One region of the Saccharothrix sp. NPDC042600 genome, then DNA from elsewhere that is predicted to be linked to it. Evidence: riboswitches for the same ligand, from Rfam matches in the RefSeq annotation. Region 1 holds a riboswitch; the other holds the start of a gene.
What was found. A riboswitch is a leader RNA that binds a small molecule or an ion and turns the genes downstream of it on or off. The one in region 1 is predicted to bind thiamine pyrophosphate.
Positions count from the first base shown of each region.

Region 2: it holds a riboswitch for thiamine pyrophosphate, as region 1 does, so the genes downstream of both, AB0A74_RS35640 (thiamine ABC transporter substrate-binding protein) here and thiO (glycine oxidase ThiO) in region 1, are expected to answer to the same signal.

Region 1 covers NZ_JBEZBW010000110.1:17,019-23,934, reverse strand. The annotation lists gene AB0A74_RS36800 (threonine/serine dehydratase) at 1-869, opposite strand, end outside; gene AB0A74_RS36795 (hypothetical protein) at 958-1,467, shown strand; gene AB0A74_RS36790 (S1 family peptidase) at 1,890-3,056, shown strand; gene AB0A74_RS36785 (class III extradiol ring-cleavage dioxygenase) at 3,190-3,945, opposite strand; gene thiE (thiamine phosphate synthase) at 3,951-4,604, opposite strand; TPP riboswitch at 4,649-4,760, shown strand; gene thiO (glycine oxidase ThiO) at 4,755-5,768, shown strand; gene thiS (sulfur carrier protein ThiS) at 5,765-5,965, shown strand; gene AB0A74_RS36765 (thiazole synthase) at 5,967-6,725, shown strand; gene AB0A74_RS36760 (MarR family transcriptional regulator) at 6,816-6,916, shown strand, end outside.
Region 2 covers NZ_JBEZBW010000102.1:2,868-9,783, forward strand. The annotation lists gene AB0A74_RS35620 (AlkA N-terminal domain-containing protein) at 1-1,185, opposite strand, end outside; gene ychF (redox-regulated ATPase YchF) at 1,265-2,344, shown strand; gene AB0A74_RS35630 (mannosyltransferase) at 2,728-3,924, shown strand; gene AB0A74_RS35635 (4a-hydroxytetrahydrobiopterin dehydratase) at 3,880-4,173, opposite strand; TPP riboswitch at 4,205-4,318, shown strand; gene AB0A74_RS35640 (thiamine ABC transporter substrate-binding protein) at 4,310-5,338, shown strand; gene AB0A74_RS35645 (iron ABC transporter permease) at 5,314-6,916, shown strand, end outside.

The sequences.
Region 1 (6,916 bases):
GCCACGGTCCGCGCGGACGGCGACTTGAGGTACGCGGCCGTCGTCACCGCCCCGCTCGGCTCCACCACGAGCCGCGCCTGCCGCGCCAGCCGGCCCACCGCCGCCGCGATCTCCGCCTCGGACACGGTCACGATGTCGTCCACCAGCTCCCGGATGTGCGCGAACGTCAACTCCGACGGCTGCGCCCGCAGCCCGTCCGCGCTGGTCCGCTCCCGGTCCGCCGCCGGCCACCGGACCAGCTCGCCCGCGCGCAACGACGCCGCCGCGTCCGCCGCCAGCTCCGGCTCCACCCCGACCACCCGGGCGGCCGGGCGCACCGCCTTGACCGCCGTCGCCACCCCGGAGATCAGCCCGCCGCCGCTGACCGGCACGAGCACGGTCGCCACGTCCGGCAGGTCGGCGACGACCTCCAGCCCCACCGTGCCCTGCCCGGCGATCACGTCGGGGTGGTCGAACGGCGGCACCAGCGTCGCCCCGCGCTCCTCGGCCAGCTCGTGGGCCCGCTGCTCGCGCTGCGCCATGGGCACCTGCACGACCTCCGCGCCGTGCGACCGGGTCGCCGCGACCTTCACGGCGGGCGCGTTGTCCGGCACGACGATCACCGCCGGCACCCCGAACAGCCGCGCCGCGTAGGCGACGGCCTGCGCGTGGTTGCCGCTGGAGTACGCGACCACGCCCCGGGCCCGCACGTCGGGCGCGAGCCGGGACAGCGCGTGGTACGCGCCCCGGACCTTGAACGCCCCGACCGCCTGGAGGCTCTCGGGCTTGAGCCACAGCCCGTCGTCGAACCGCAGCAGCGGCGTGCGCACGACCACGCCGTCGAGCACGGCGGCGGCGGACCGGATGTCGTCGATCGTCACGAGTCGCATGCCCCGATCATGGCCCGCGCCGGCGGGTGCTGTTGCGGTCCTCACGGCCGGCCAACCCGCCGGGGCGGCGGCCCGTCCACCGGAGGAGATGGCTGACCAGGAGAAGAAGTTGGAGATCAAGCCCGCGCAGGTCGTCGCGGGCGCGTTGGGGGCGGTCACCGCGGCCGTGCTCGGGGCGAAGCTCAACCTCGCGGGCACGGTGGTCGGGGCGGCCGTGGCGAGCGTGGTCAGCACGGTCGGGGCCGCGCTCTACCAGCACTCGATCGAACGCACGCGGGTGCGGTGGGCGGCGGCCGGGCTGAGCGCCGCGCTGGTGTTCGTGGTGGGGGTCGTGGCGTTCGGCAGCGCCGAGCGGGTGCGGGGGACCGCCGTGCCGGGACCCGTGCCGACGACCCACCAGGATCCCGCTCCGGACCGGGCCGGCCCACCCGAATCCACGACGAGCACCACGACCACCGCGACCGGCACCACGACGACCACCGGGTCGTCCGTTGCGCCAACCACGACACCGCCGGCGTCGACGACTACTCCGACGACCACGGGAAGCTCTTCGGTGTCACCCGACCAGAGCAGCAGCATTCACACTTCAGGGCCATGAATCGCCGAAGCCCTTACTTCTGGCAAATCACCCCAAATCGGTGATCGTCTCATTACCTTGAGTGAGAGTTAACTGTCAAACGCTACACAGCGCAGTCAAACGGTCGTGAGCTGTGACACACTTCGCGCTCAGATGGACTGCGCCGTCATAGGTAACAGCCTGATAACGTCGCTCGAACGGGCGAGTACTGGTCGGTAGCGACCGGGAAGGGAGGCGCCGGATGTGGGAGCTGCGAGCGCCCGCCGCCCGGGCCGAGCGCGCCGTGAGGACGGTCGCGGCGCCCCTGCACGCGACGGAAGACAGAAAAGGGGTGGGGCGACCCCTGCCGCCGCCCCACCACCCGTCCCCCTAGAGCCCCCGAGAGCGGTCCCTGCAACCAGGCTCTCGGGTTCCCTGCACCCGAAGATGAGGGAGACGCCTAAATGAACCGCACGAGTGCGGCCCGCCTCGCCGCGGCTGCTTTGCTCGCCACCGGCGCGGCTACAGCTCTCAGCGTACCGGCGAACGCGGACCCTGCCGCCCCCTATGGCTCAACCGCGTCCGACACGGAGAGCTACCCGGCCGAGTTGCTCCAAGCGGTGCAACGCGACCTCGGCCTGAACGCGGAACAGGCCCGCGTCCGTCTGGCGAGTGACGCCAGGTCGGGTGAAGCCGAGGCGAAGGTCCGCGATGTGCTCGGCGACACGTTCGCCGGCGCGTGGATCGACTCCGCCACCGGCAAGCTCACCGTCGGTGTCACCGACGCCGCGAAGAGCGACGCCGTCCGCGCCCACGGCGCCGAGCCGCGGGTAATCCCGTTCTCCCAGCGCTCGCTGGTCGGGACGAAGACCGCCCTGGACACCCTGTCCGCGCCGCAGGCCATCACCGGCTGGCGGGTGGACGACAAGAGCAACTCCGTCGTCGTCGAGGTCAACCGCCACGTCCGCGACGCGGCGGCCGACAGCTTCCTCGCGACCGCGAAGGCCGTCAGCCCGGCGGTCCGCGTGGTCGAGGTCGAGCACTCGCCGACGACCCTGTACGACACCCGCGGCGGTGACGCGTACTACATGGGCAGCGGCGGCCGGTGCTCGGTCGGCTTCTCGGTGTCGGGCGGTTTCGTGACCGCCGGGCACTGCGGCCGGGTCGGCACCACCACCACCGGCTACAACCGCGTGTCCCAGGGCACGTTCCGCGGCTCGTCGTTCCCCGGCAACGACTACGCCTGGGTCGCGACGAACTCCAGCTGGACCTCGCGGCCGTGGGTGAACCGCTACAACGGCACCAACGTCACCGTCCGCGGCTCGTCGGAGGCGGCCGTCGGCGCGACCATCTGCCGCTCCGGCTCCACCACGGGCTGGCGCTGCGGCACCGTCCAGGCCAAGAACTCGACGGTGAACTACCCGCAGGGCACGGTCTACGGCCTGACCCGCACCAGCGCCTGCGCGGAGCCGGGCGACTCGGGCGGCTCGTGGGTCGCGGGCACCAGCTTCGGCCAGGCCCAGGGCGTGACCTCCGGCGGTTCCGGCAACTGCTCCTCGGGCGGCACGACCTACTTCCAACCGCTCAACGAGATCCTGAGCGTCTACGGCCTGCGCCTGACGATCGGGTGACGCACTTGGGGCGCGCGGTCACTTCCCCCTGCGGACCGCGCACCGCGTGAAAGCACCCCCGGGGCCTGTCCCTCCTCCCCCTCAGGCCCCGGGGGTGCCGCGTCGGATGGCTCGCGGCTCGCGGCTCAGCGGGTCATGAGAACTGCACGGACCGCTTCGACAGGCCGTACCAGAAGCCCTCGACCGTGGTGGCCGCCTCCTGGTCCGCGCTCGCCCCCAACGACACGAACAGCGGCGCGAAGTGCTCCGTCCTGGGGTGCGCGACGCCGGCCGCCGGGGCCTTGTGCCGGAAGTCCAGCAACGCGTCCACGTCGCCCTCGACCAGTGCCCGGCCCGCCCAGTCGTCGAACTCCGCCGACCACGACGGCGGCGCGTAGTCCGGCCCCTGCCGCATGTCGACGCAGCTCAGGTTGTGCGTCATGAACCCGCTGCCGACGATGAGCACGCCCTGGTCGCGCAGCGGGGCCAACCGCCGACCCACCTCGAACAGCCGGCGCGGGTCCAGGGTCGGCATGGACATCTGGAGCACCGGGACGTCCGCGTCGGGAAACATCTCCTTCAACGGCACGTAAGCGCCGTGGTCGAGCCCGCGCGCCTCGTCCCGGTGCACGGGCTCGTCGACCAGCTTGGCCACCGAAGCCGCCAGCTCGGGCGCGCCGGGGGCCTCGTAGGTGACCTCGTAGTACCGCTGCGGGAAGCCCCAGAAGTCGTAGGTCAGCGGCACGGTCGTGGTCGCGCCGAGCGTCAGCGGGTCCGCTTCCCAGTGCGCGGACACCACCAGGATCGACTCCGGGCGCGGGAGCGTCGCGGACCACGACCTCAGCTCGCCGGTCCACCGTTCGTCGTCGGCCAGCGGGGGAGCCCCGTGGCCCAGGTACAGCACAGGCATCACGCCTACGACTGTACGCCTTTTAGTTGAAGTTTCAACGATGCTGCGGCGGTTTTCGGGTCCTCCGCGTCCGTGATGGCGCGCACCACGACCACGCGCGACGCGCCGGCGGCGAGCACCTCGGGCAGCCGCTCGCGGTCGATGCCGCCGATGGCGAACCACGGCCGGTCCGTCGCCCCGGCGGTCGCGCGGACCAGGTCCAGGCCCGGCGCGGGGCGGCCCGGCTTGGTCGGCGTCGGCCAGCACGGGCCGGTGCAGAAGTAGTCCACGCCCGGCTCGATCGCCGCCGCCCGCGCCTGGTCCACGTCGTGCGTCGAGCGCCCGATCACCACGTCGTCGCCGAGGACGCGGCGGGCGGCCGGCACCGGCAGGTCGTCCTGGCCCAGGTGCAGCACGTCCGCGCCCACGGCGTGCGCGACGTCGGCCCGGTCGTTGACCGCGAGCAGCGCGCCGTGCCGGGCGCACGCCTCGGCCAGCACCTCCAGCGCCGCGATCTCCTGCTTGGCCTCCAGGCCCTTCTCGCGCAACTGCACGATGTCCACGCCGCCCGCCAGCACGGCGTCGGCGAAGTCCGCGAGGTCGGGCCGCGTGGGCGTGCAGAGGTAGAGCAGCGAGTCGGCGAGCCGCCGCCTGATTTGCGTTCCGTCGAGTCCTGGCACGCCCGGCACCGTAACCGCCGGCCGGAATCGTGCGCTACGGTGGACGTGGTCCGCACGGGAGCCTGGAGAACACCGGGCTGAGAGGGAGCGTGGTTCGCTCCGACCGTCGAACCTGATCCGGGTCATGCCGGCGCAGGGAGCGTGAGTGCCTTGGCAAGTGCGAGTGGGATCACCGTCGTGGGCGGCGGTGTCGTCGGGCTGTCCGCCGCGTGGTTCGCGGCGCGCGACGGGTTCGACGTGACCGTGGTCGACCACGCGTCGCCGCACGGCGGGTCGTGGGTGGCGGGCGGGATGCTCGCGCCGATCACCGAGGCGTGGCCCGGTGACGAGGACGTGCTGGCCCTGGGCGTGGAGTCGCTGGAGCTGTGGCCGGGGTTCGCGGCGGCGCTGGACGTGCCGCTGAGCCGGGTCGGGACGCTGGCCGTGGCGGTCGACGCCGCGGACGCCGAGGTGCTGGACCAGTTGTGCGCCTACCTGGGCCGGATGGGCCGCGCGGCCGACCGGGTGACCAGGCGCGAGCTGCGCGCGCTGGAACCCGGCCTCGGTCCGACCGTCCGCAGTGGACTGTCCGTGCCCGGCGACCTGTCGGTGGACAACCGGCTCCTGCTCGACGCCCTGCGGCGGGCGTGCGCCGAGAACGGCGTGCGGTTCACCGGGAAGTCCACAGTGGACTCGGCGGTCACCGTCATCGCCGCCGGGGCGTGGAGCCGGGACCTGCACCCGGCCCTGAAGGACGTGATCCGGCCGGTCAAGGGCGAGATCCTGCGGCTGCGGACCAGGCCCGGCGCGCTGCCGCCGCCCACGCACACCCTCCGCGCCCACGTCTCCGGCCGCCCGGTCTACCTGGTGCCGCGCGCGGACGGGCTGGTGCTCGGCGCGACCCAGTACGAGGCCGGGTTCGACGCGGACGTCACCGTCGGCGGCGTGCGGGACCTGGTGCGCGACGCCGAGGTGGTGTGGCCGGGGATCGCCGAGTACGCGCTGGCCGAGTGCGCCGCCGGGTTCCGGGCGGGCAGCCCGGACAACGCGCCGGTCGTCCGGTGGCTCGAACCCGGCGTGCTGGCCGCCACCGGCCACCACCGCAACGGTCTGCTGCTCGCGCCCGTGACGGCGCGACGGGTGCTCGACCTGCTCCGGGAAGCTCGCGAAGGAGGACACGGGTGAAGGCTCGGGTGAATGGTCAGGAGCGGGAACTGGCCGACGGGGCGACCGTCGCGGCCGTCCTGGACCTGTTGGGCGCGCCGGCCTCCGGGGTCGCCGTGGCGCTGGACGGCGAGGTCGTGCCGCGCGCCGCCTGGGCGTCCACCCCGGTGCCCGAGGGCGCGGCCGTCGAGGTGCTCACCGCTGTGCAGGGAGGCTGACGTGGACGATCCGCTGGTCATCGCGGGCCGGGAGTTCGGGTCCCGGCTGGTCATGGGCACCGGCGGCGCGGCGAACCTGGCCGTGCTGGAGAAGGCGCTGGTGGCGTCGGGCACCGAGTTGACGACGGTGGCCATGCGCCGCCTGGACTCCGCCGGCGGCGGCGTGCTGGACCTGTTGCGCCGCCTCGGGATCGACGTGCTGCCCAACACCGCGGGCTGCCGGGGCGCGGCGGAGGCCGTGTTGACCGCCCGGCTGGCGCGCGAGGCGTTGGAGACGAACTGGGTCAAGCTGGAGGTCGTCGCCGACGAGCAGACCCTCCTGCCGGACCCGATCGAGCTGGTGGAGGCCGCCGAGCGGCTGGTGGACGACGGGTTCGTGGTCCTGCCCTACACCAACGACGACCCGGTGCTGGCCCGCCGCCTGGAGGACGTGGGTTGCGCGGCCGTCATGCCGCTGGGCTCGCCGATCGGCACCGGGCTGGGCATCCGCAACCCGCACAACATCGAGTTGGTCGTGGCCCGCGCGGGCGTGCCGGTGATCCTCGACGCGGGCATCGGCACCGCCTCGGACGCCGCGCTGGCCATGGAACTGGGCTGTTCGGCTGTGCTCTTGGCCACTGCGGTGACCCGGGCCCAGGACCCGGCCCGGATGGCGGCGGCCATGCGCGCCGGCGTGGAAGCGGGCAGGCTGGCCCGGCTGGCGGGCCGCATCCCGCAGCGGTTCTGGGCCCACGCGTCCAGTCCTGCGCCGGACGTCTGATGCGTTGATCACCCGACGGGCGGTGGCGGTCGGCGGTGCACCCGGCATGATGGATGCTTCATTCCACCCTTCGTGTCCGTTGGAGGTGCGATGGCCGCCGAGCAGGTCGAGGACGCCACCGCCCGGCTGTACCTCGCGATCGGCAGGCTGTCGCGGCTGCTGCGCCGCACCGGGTCCCCGGGACTCGGCCC
Region 2 (6,916 bases), on a different contig from region 1:
CGCGCCGAGCACGCGCATCACGACGTACCGGGCGATCCCGGGCCCCACGCCGGGGAACGCGGACAGCTCGGCCGCCAGCTCGTCGGCGTCGCGCCCCACGTCCACCACCAGCGCGCCGGACGCCAACGCCGCCGCGACGGGCGAGTCGATGTCGGCGGGCGCCGGGTACAGGTGGGTCACCGGCCCGTCCGGGATGTCCAGCGGTTCGCCGGGGGACACGTGCCCCAGCGCGCGCAGCAGGGTCTCGGCCCCGTCCACGCTGCCCGGCAGCCGCACCCCGGGGCGCGCCTGCACGAGCGGGCGCAGCAGCGGGTCGCCGCCGAGGAACTCGTCCACCGCCTGCGGGTCGGCGTCGAGGTCCAGCAGGCGGCGCACCCGGCTCACCGCGCTGCCCAGGTCCCGCAGGTCGCCCAGCCGCAGCGAGCACGACACGTACCCGTCGGCGGGCTCCAGCAGGACCGTCGCCTGCCCGTGCGGCAGCCGCAGCGACCGCGCGTAGGAGGTGTCGGTGACGTGCTCCACGCCCGGGATCGCGGACTCCCGGAACGACGCCAGCAGCCCCGCCGCGTCGAACGGCGGCCGGTACGGCAGGCGCAGCGTGATCCGCCCCGCCGTGCCGACGACCTTGCGCTTGGACCGCATCTCCGACGGCGTGGCGGCGAACACGGCCCGGATCGTGTCGTTGAACTGCCGCACGCTCGCGAACCCCGCCGCGAACGCGATGTCGGTGAACGACAGGTCCGTGGTCTCGATCAGCAGCCGGGCGGAGTGCGCCCGGTGCGCCCGCGCCAGGGCCAGCGGACCGGCCCCCAGCTCGGCGGTCAGCACGCGGGTCAGGTGCCGCTCGGAGTACCCGAGGCGCGCGGCCAGGCCCGGCACGCCGTCGCGCTCGACCACGCCGTCCGCGATGAGGCGCATGGCGCGGGCGGCCAGGTCGGCCCGCAGGTTCCACTCCGGGGAGCCGGGCACGGCGTCGGGCAGGCAGCGCCGGCACGCGCGGTAACCGGCCGACTGCGCGGCGGCGGCGGTCGGGTAGAACTCGGCGTTGCGCTGCTTGGGCGTGACGGCCGGGCACGACGGGCGGCAGTAGATCCGGGTGGTCCGGACCGCCAGGATGAAGCACCCGTCGAACCGGGCGTCCCGGGCCGCGACCGCCCGGTAGGCGCGTTCGGCGTCGACCAACATGAGCTTCACTGTGCCACCGCCGGCACCTGGGGTCTCGCGGGAATCGGACATGGCGTCCCACCGCGTAGACTCACCCCCCGTGAGTTTGACCCTCGGTATCGTCGGCCTGCCCAACGTCGGCAAGTCCACCCTGTTCAACGCCCTCACGCGCAACGACGTGCTCGCGGCGAACTACCCGTTCGCGACCATCGAGCCCAACGTCGGCGTGGTGCCGTTGCCGGACGCCCGCCTCGGCAAGCTGGCGGAGATCTTCGGCTCGGAGCGCGAGGTGCCCGCCGTGGTGTCGTTCGTCGACATCGCGGGCATCGTCAAGGGCGCGTCCGAAGGCGCCGGCCTGGGCAACAAGTTCCTCGCGAACATCCGCGAGGCGAACGCGATCTGCCAGGTCATCCGGGTGTTCGCCGACGACGACGTGGTGCACGTCGACGGCCGCGTGGACCCGGCGGCCGACATCGAGACGATCAACACCGAGCTGATCCTCGCGGACCTCCAGACGCTGGAGAAGGCCGTGCCGAGGCTGGAGAAGGAGGCGCGGACGGTCAAGGACCGCCGGCCCGCCCTCGACGCGGCGCTCAAGGCGCGCGCGGTCCTCGACTCCGGCCGGACGCTGTTCGCGGCGCAGGCGGAGGTCGACGGCGAGCTGCTGCGCGAGCTGAGCCTGCTGACGACCAAGCCGTTCCTGTACGTGTTCAACGCGGACGAGGGCGTGCTGACCGACGAGGCGAAGCTGAAGGAGCTGCGCGAGCTGGTCGCGCCCGCCGACGCGGTGTTCCTGGACGCGAAGGTCGAGGCCGAGCTGCTGGAGCTGGACGAGGAGTCCGCGCGCGAGCTGCTGGAGTCCATCGGCCAGCACGAGCCGGGCCTGCACGCCCTGGCCCGCGCCGGCTTCCACACCCTGGGCCTGCAGACCTACCTGACGGCCGGCCCGAAGGAATCCCGGGCGTGGACCATCCCGAAGGGCGCGACCGCGCCCCAGGCGGCGGGTGTCATCCACACGGACTTCGAACGCGGCTTCATCAAGGCCGAGGTCGTCTCGTTCACCGACCTGGTGGAAGCCGGCTCGATGGCCGCCGCGAAGGCCGCCGGCAAGGTCCGCATGGAGGGCAAGGACTACGTGATGGCCGACGGCGACGTGGTGGAGTTCCGCTTCAACGTGTGACCGGCTGGTCCGCCGGTGCCGAGGCCCGCTCGTGCCGAGGCCCGCTCGTGCCGAGGCCCGCTCGTGCCGAGGGGCGCTCGTGCCGAGGGGCGCTCGTGCCCTCGAACGGATCAGGGCCCGACCCCGGACGGGGCGGGCCCTGATCGGGCGTTCGGGTAGTGTCCGAACCCGACTCCGGTCACCGCACTTGGTTGCGGCTGTGGCGGGCGAGTGCGAACACGCCACCTGCTGTGGCCAGCATGCCCAGCGCGGCGACGGTGAACACGACGATGTCGGCGGTCATACGAATCCCCTTGCGTAGATCTCCCACTCGTCCAGACGTCCGGGTACCCGGTTTCGTTGGCCGGCAGTCGTGCAATTCACACGATCGTGGTGGAGGTGGCGTGATCAAGGTCGAGGCGCGCGTGCTGAGGGTCGCGCCGTGGCTGCTGGGGCTGTCCCTGGTCGGCCACCTCGCGATGGTCGCGCTGCAGGCGAAGATGACCATGGTGGACCTGATGGTCTACCGCAACGCCTCGCCCGAGCTGTTCACCGGCGAGCTGTACCAGTGGCGGCTCAAGGAGTTCTCCGAGCAGTTCGCGCTGCCGTTCACCTACCCGCCGTTCTCGGCGTTCGTGTTCGTGCCGCTGTCGTGGGTGCCGTGGGGCGTGGCGCGCTGGTTCTGGCAGCTGCTCAGCCTGGCGTGCCTGTACTTCCTGACCCGCAAGGCGCTCACCCTGGTCGGCAGCGCCGACCCCCGCCGCGCGATGCTGTGGACCGCGTTGTTCGTGTGGGTCGAACCGGTCCGCACCACCCTCAACTACGGGCAGATCAACCTGGTGCTGGCGGCGCTGCTGATCGGCACGCTGGTCAGCGCGCGGCCCTGGCTCGCGGGACTGGGCGTCGGCGTCGCGGCCGGCGTCAAGCTCACCCCGGCGATCTCCGGGCTCTACTTCCTGGTCACCCGCAAGTACAAGGCCGCGGTGTGGTCGTTCGTCGCGTTCGCCGGCACGGTCCTGCTCGGGTTCGCGATCTCCGCGGGCCAGTCGAACCAGTTCTGGTTCCACCTGCTCGGCGACGCCACGCGCGTCGGACCGGTCGGGTCGGCGATCAACCAGTCGCTGCGCGCGGCGCTGTCCCGGACGGTCGGCTACGACGTCGAGGCCGGGCCGATCTACCTGGTCGGCGTCGCGGTCGCGGTCGCGTGCGCCGCGTGGGCGCTGTGGTGGGCGGTCAAGGCCACCGACACGCTGGCGATGGTCGTCGCCGTCCAGTTCCTGGGCCTGCTGGTGTCGCCGATCTCGTGGAGCCACCACTGGGTCTGGGCGGTGCCCGCGCTGATGTGGCTGATCTACGGCGTGCGGCACCGGCTCGCGGCCGTGACGGCGTGGGCGTGGGTGCTCGCGATCGGCAGCTACCTGATCTCGTTCCTGCTCCACGCCCAGCCGTCGATCTGGATCATCTCCCGCCCCTGGTACCTGTCCCTGCTCGGCTGGGTCTACCCGGCGGTGGGCCTGCTCACCCTGGTCGCGATCGGCGTGGTGCTGCGCGAGAGGTCACGCGAGCGCGTCGAGGACGCCGTCGATCTCCTCCGCCAGTGACACGTCCAGCGCGGTGATCCCGCCGCTGGAGTGGGTGCTGCACCGGAAGGTCAGCGTGCGCCAGCGGATGTCGATGTCCGGGTGGTGGTTGTCGTTCTCGGCGATCTCCGCGACCCGGTTCACCACCTGGATCGCCTGCGCGAAGCTGGGCAGCTCCGCCGTGCGGACGAGCGCGCCGTCGCGGGCGCTCCAGTCGGGCAGCGTCGACAGCGCGGCGGTCACCTGGTCGTCGGTCAGCAGCTCGGCCATGCCCCGATGGTCCCACCGCGTGGCGTAAACTGCGCGTTCGCCACGGGAGTCCGGTGATGCGCCGGGCTGAGAGGAGGGCTCGCAAGCCCTCGACCGTCCACCTGATCCGGATCATGCCGGCGTAGGGAGAGAAACGATGTTCCGACGAGTGCTGACCGTCGCCGTCGCGGCGGCCTCGCTGGCCGCGTGCTCCGCGACCACGGGCCAAGCGCCGCAGGGCGAACGCGTCGTCACCCTCGTGACGCACGACTCGTTCGCGGTGAAGCCCGAGCTGCTCGACGCCTTCAAGGCCGAGACCGGGATCACCATCAAGACGCTGGCCAGTGGTGACGCCGGCGCCATGACGAACAAGCTGGTCCTGACCAAGGGCAACCCGATCGGGGACGTGGCGTTCGGCGTGGACTCCACCTTCGCCTCGCGCGCCCTGAAGGAGGGCGTGTTCGCCGAGTACGCCTCCGCCGAGGCCGGCAAGGGCGCGCAGCGCTACCAGCTCGACCCGCCCAACCGCCTGCACGCGGTGGACGTCGGCGACGTGTGCGTGAACATCGACGTGGCCGCGGTGGGCGCGGACGCGCCGAAGACCTACGCCGACCTGGCGGACCCGAAGTTCAAGGACAAGCTGGTCGTGGAGGACCCGGCCACGTCCTCGCCGGGCCTCGCGTTCCTGCTCGGCACGGTCGCGGAGTTCGGCGAGTCCGGCTGGCCGGACTACTGGACCAGGCTCAAGGCGAACGGCGTCAAGGTCGTCTCCGGCTGGGAGGAGGCCTACACCCAGGACTTCTCCGGCTCCAGCGGCAAGGGCCCGCGCCCGATCGTCGTCTCCTACGCGTCCTCGCCGTCGGCGGAGATCGGCGACGACGGCACGCCGCGCACCAAGGCGCTGCTGGACACCTGCTACCGCCAGGTCGAGTACGCGGGCGTGCTGGAGGGCACGAAGAACGCCGAGGACGCGCGCAAGGTCGTGGACTTCCTGCTCGGGGAGAAGTTCCAGGCCGACGTGCCGGGCCAGATGTACGTGTACCCGTCGCGCGAGGGCGTGGCGCTGCCCGAGGCGTGGACCAAGGCCGCTCCGCTGCCGGAGAAGGCCCGCACCCTGCCCGCGAGCCAGGTCGACGCCAACCGCGAGCGGTGGGTGCAGCAATGGCGCGCACTCGTGCAGGGCTGACCGGGACGTTCGCACGCGCGGGGCTGGGCTGGTCGTTCGCCGCGCTCCTGCCCCTGGGGTTCCTGGGGGTGTTCTTCGCCTGGCCGGTGGTCGCGATCGTCGGCCTCGGGCTGGGCGAGGGCGGGGTGCTGCCCGTGATCGGCGCTCCCGAGACGTGGGAGCTGGTCGGGTTCACGCTCGGCCAAGCGCTCGCCGCGACGCTGTTGGCGCTGGTCACGGGCCTGCCGGTGGCGTTCCTGCTGGCCCGGTGCCGGGTGTGGGGCACCGGCGTGGTGCGGGCGGCGGTGATGGTGCCGTTCGTGCTGCCGACGGTCGTGGTGGGGCTCGCGTTCCGGGCGCTGTGGCCCGACGGCGGGGTGCTGCCGATCGTGCTGGCCAACGCGTTCTTCAACGTCGCCGTGGTCGCGCGGACCGTCGGCGGCGTGTGGGCGTCGCTGGACCGGCGGGCGGAGGACGCGGCGCGGTCGCTGGGGGCGTCGCGGCCGCGGGCGTTCACGTCGGTGGTGCTGCCCGCGCTGGCGCCGGCCCTGGGTTCGGCGGCGTCGGTGGTGTTCCTGTTCTGCGCCACCAGTTTCGGCGTGGTGCTGGTGCTGGGCGGCGCGCGGTACCGGACCGTGGAGACGGAGATCTACCTGCGGACGGTCGAGCTGTTCGACCTGTCCGGGGCGGCGGCGCTGTCGTTGGTGCAGTTCGTCGCGGTGGTGGCGGTGCTGGTGGTCGGCGGGGTGCTGCGGCGGCGTCGGGAACGGGCGCTGTCGTTGCGGGCCGAGGCGGTGCGGCGGCCGGTCGGCGGCGAGTGGGGCGTCGTGGCGGTCGCGTGGCTGGTCGTCGGGCTGTTGCTGACCCCGGTGGTGGGGTTGGTGGTGCGGTCGCTGTCCACTTCGGACGGTTGGAGCCTCGCCGGGTACCGGGCGCTGGCGGGGACCGGCGACCGCGGGACGCTGGCGGTGACCGGGGTCGACGCGGCGCTGAACTCGGTGCGGGTGGCGACCGACGCGACCCTGGTGGCGCTGGTCGTGGGCGTGGTGTCGGCGGTGGTGCTGGTGGGGTTGCGGCGGCACGGGGCGTGGTTGGCCGAGACCCTGGACACCGCGTTGATGTTGCCGCTGGGCGTGTCCGCGGTGACCGTCGGGTTCGGGTACCTGGTCACCATGGACGCCCTGCCGGGTGACTTCCGCACGTCGCCGCTGCTGGTGCCGCTGGCGCAGGCGCTGGTCGTGACGCCGTTGGTGGTGCGGATCGTGCTGCCGGTGCTGCGGGCGGTGGACGAGCGGCTGCGGCAGGCGGCGGCGACGCTGGGCGCCTCGCCGTGGCGGGTGTGGCGGGAGGTGGACCTGCCGCTGGCGTCGCGGTCGCTGGTCGCGGCGGCGGGGTTCGGGTTCGTGGTGGCGCTGGGGGAGTTCGGGGCGACCAGCTTCCTGGCCCGGCCGGACGCGCCGACGCTGCCCGTGGTGATCGCCCGGCTGATGGCGCGGCCGGGTGAGCTGAACAGCCAGATGGCGTACGCGGCGTGCGCGCTGCTGATGGTGGTGACCGCGGCGGCCGTGCTGCTGGTCGAGCGGCTGCGGGTGCCGGCCG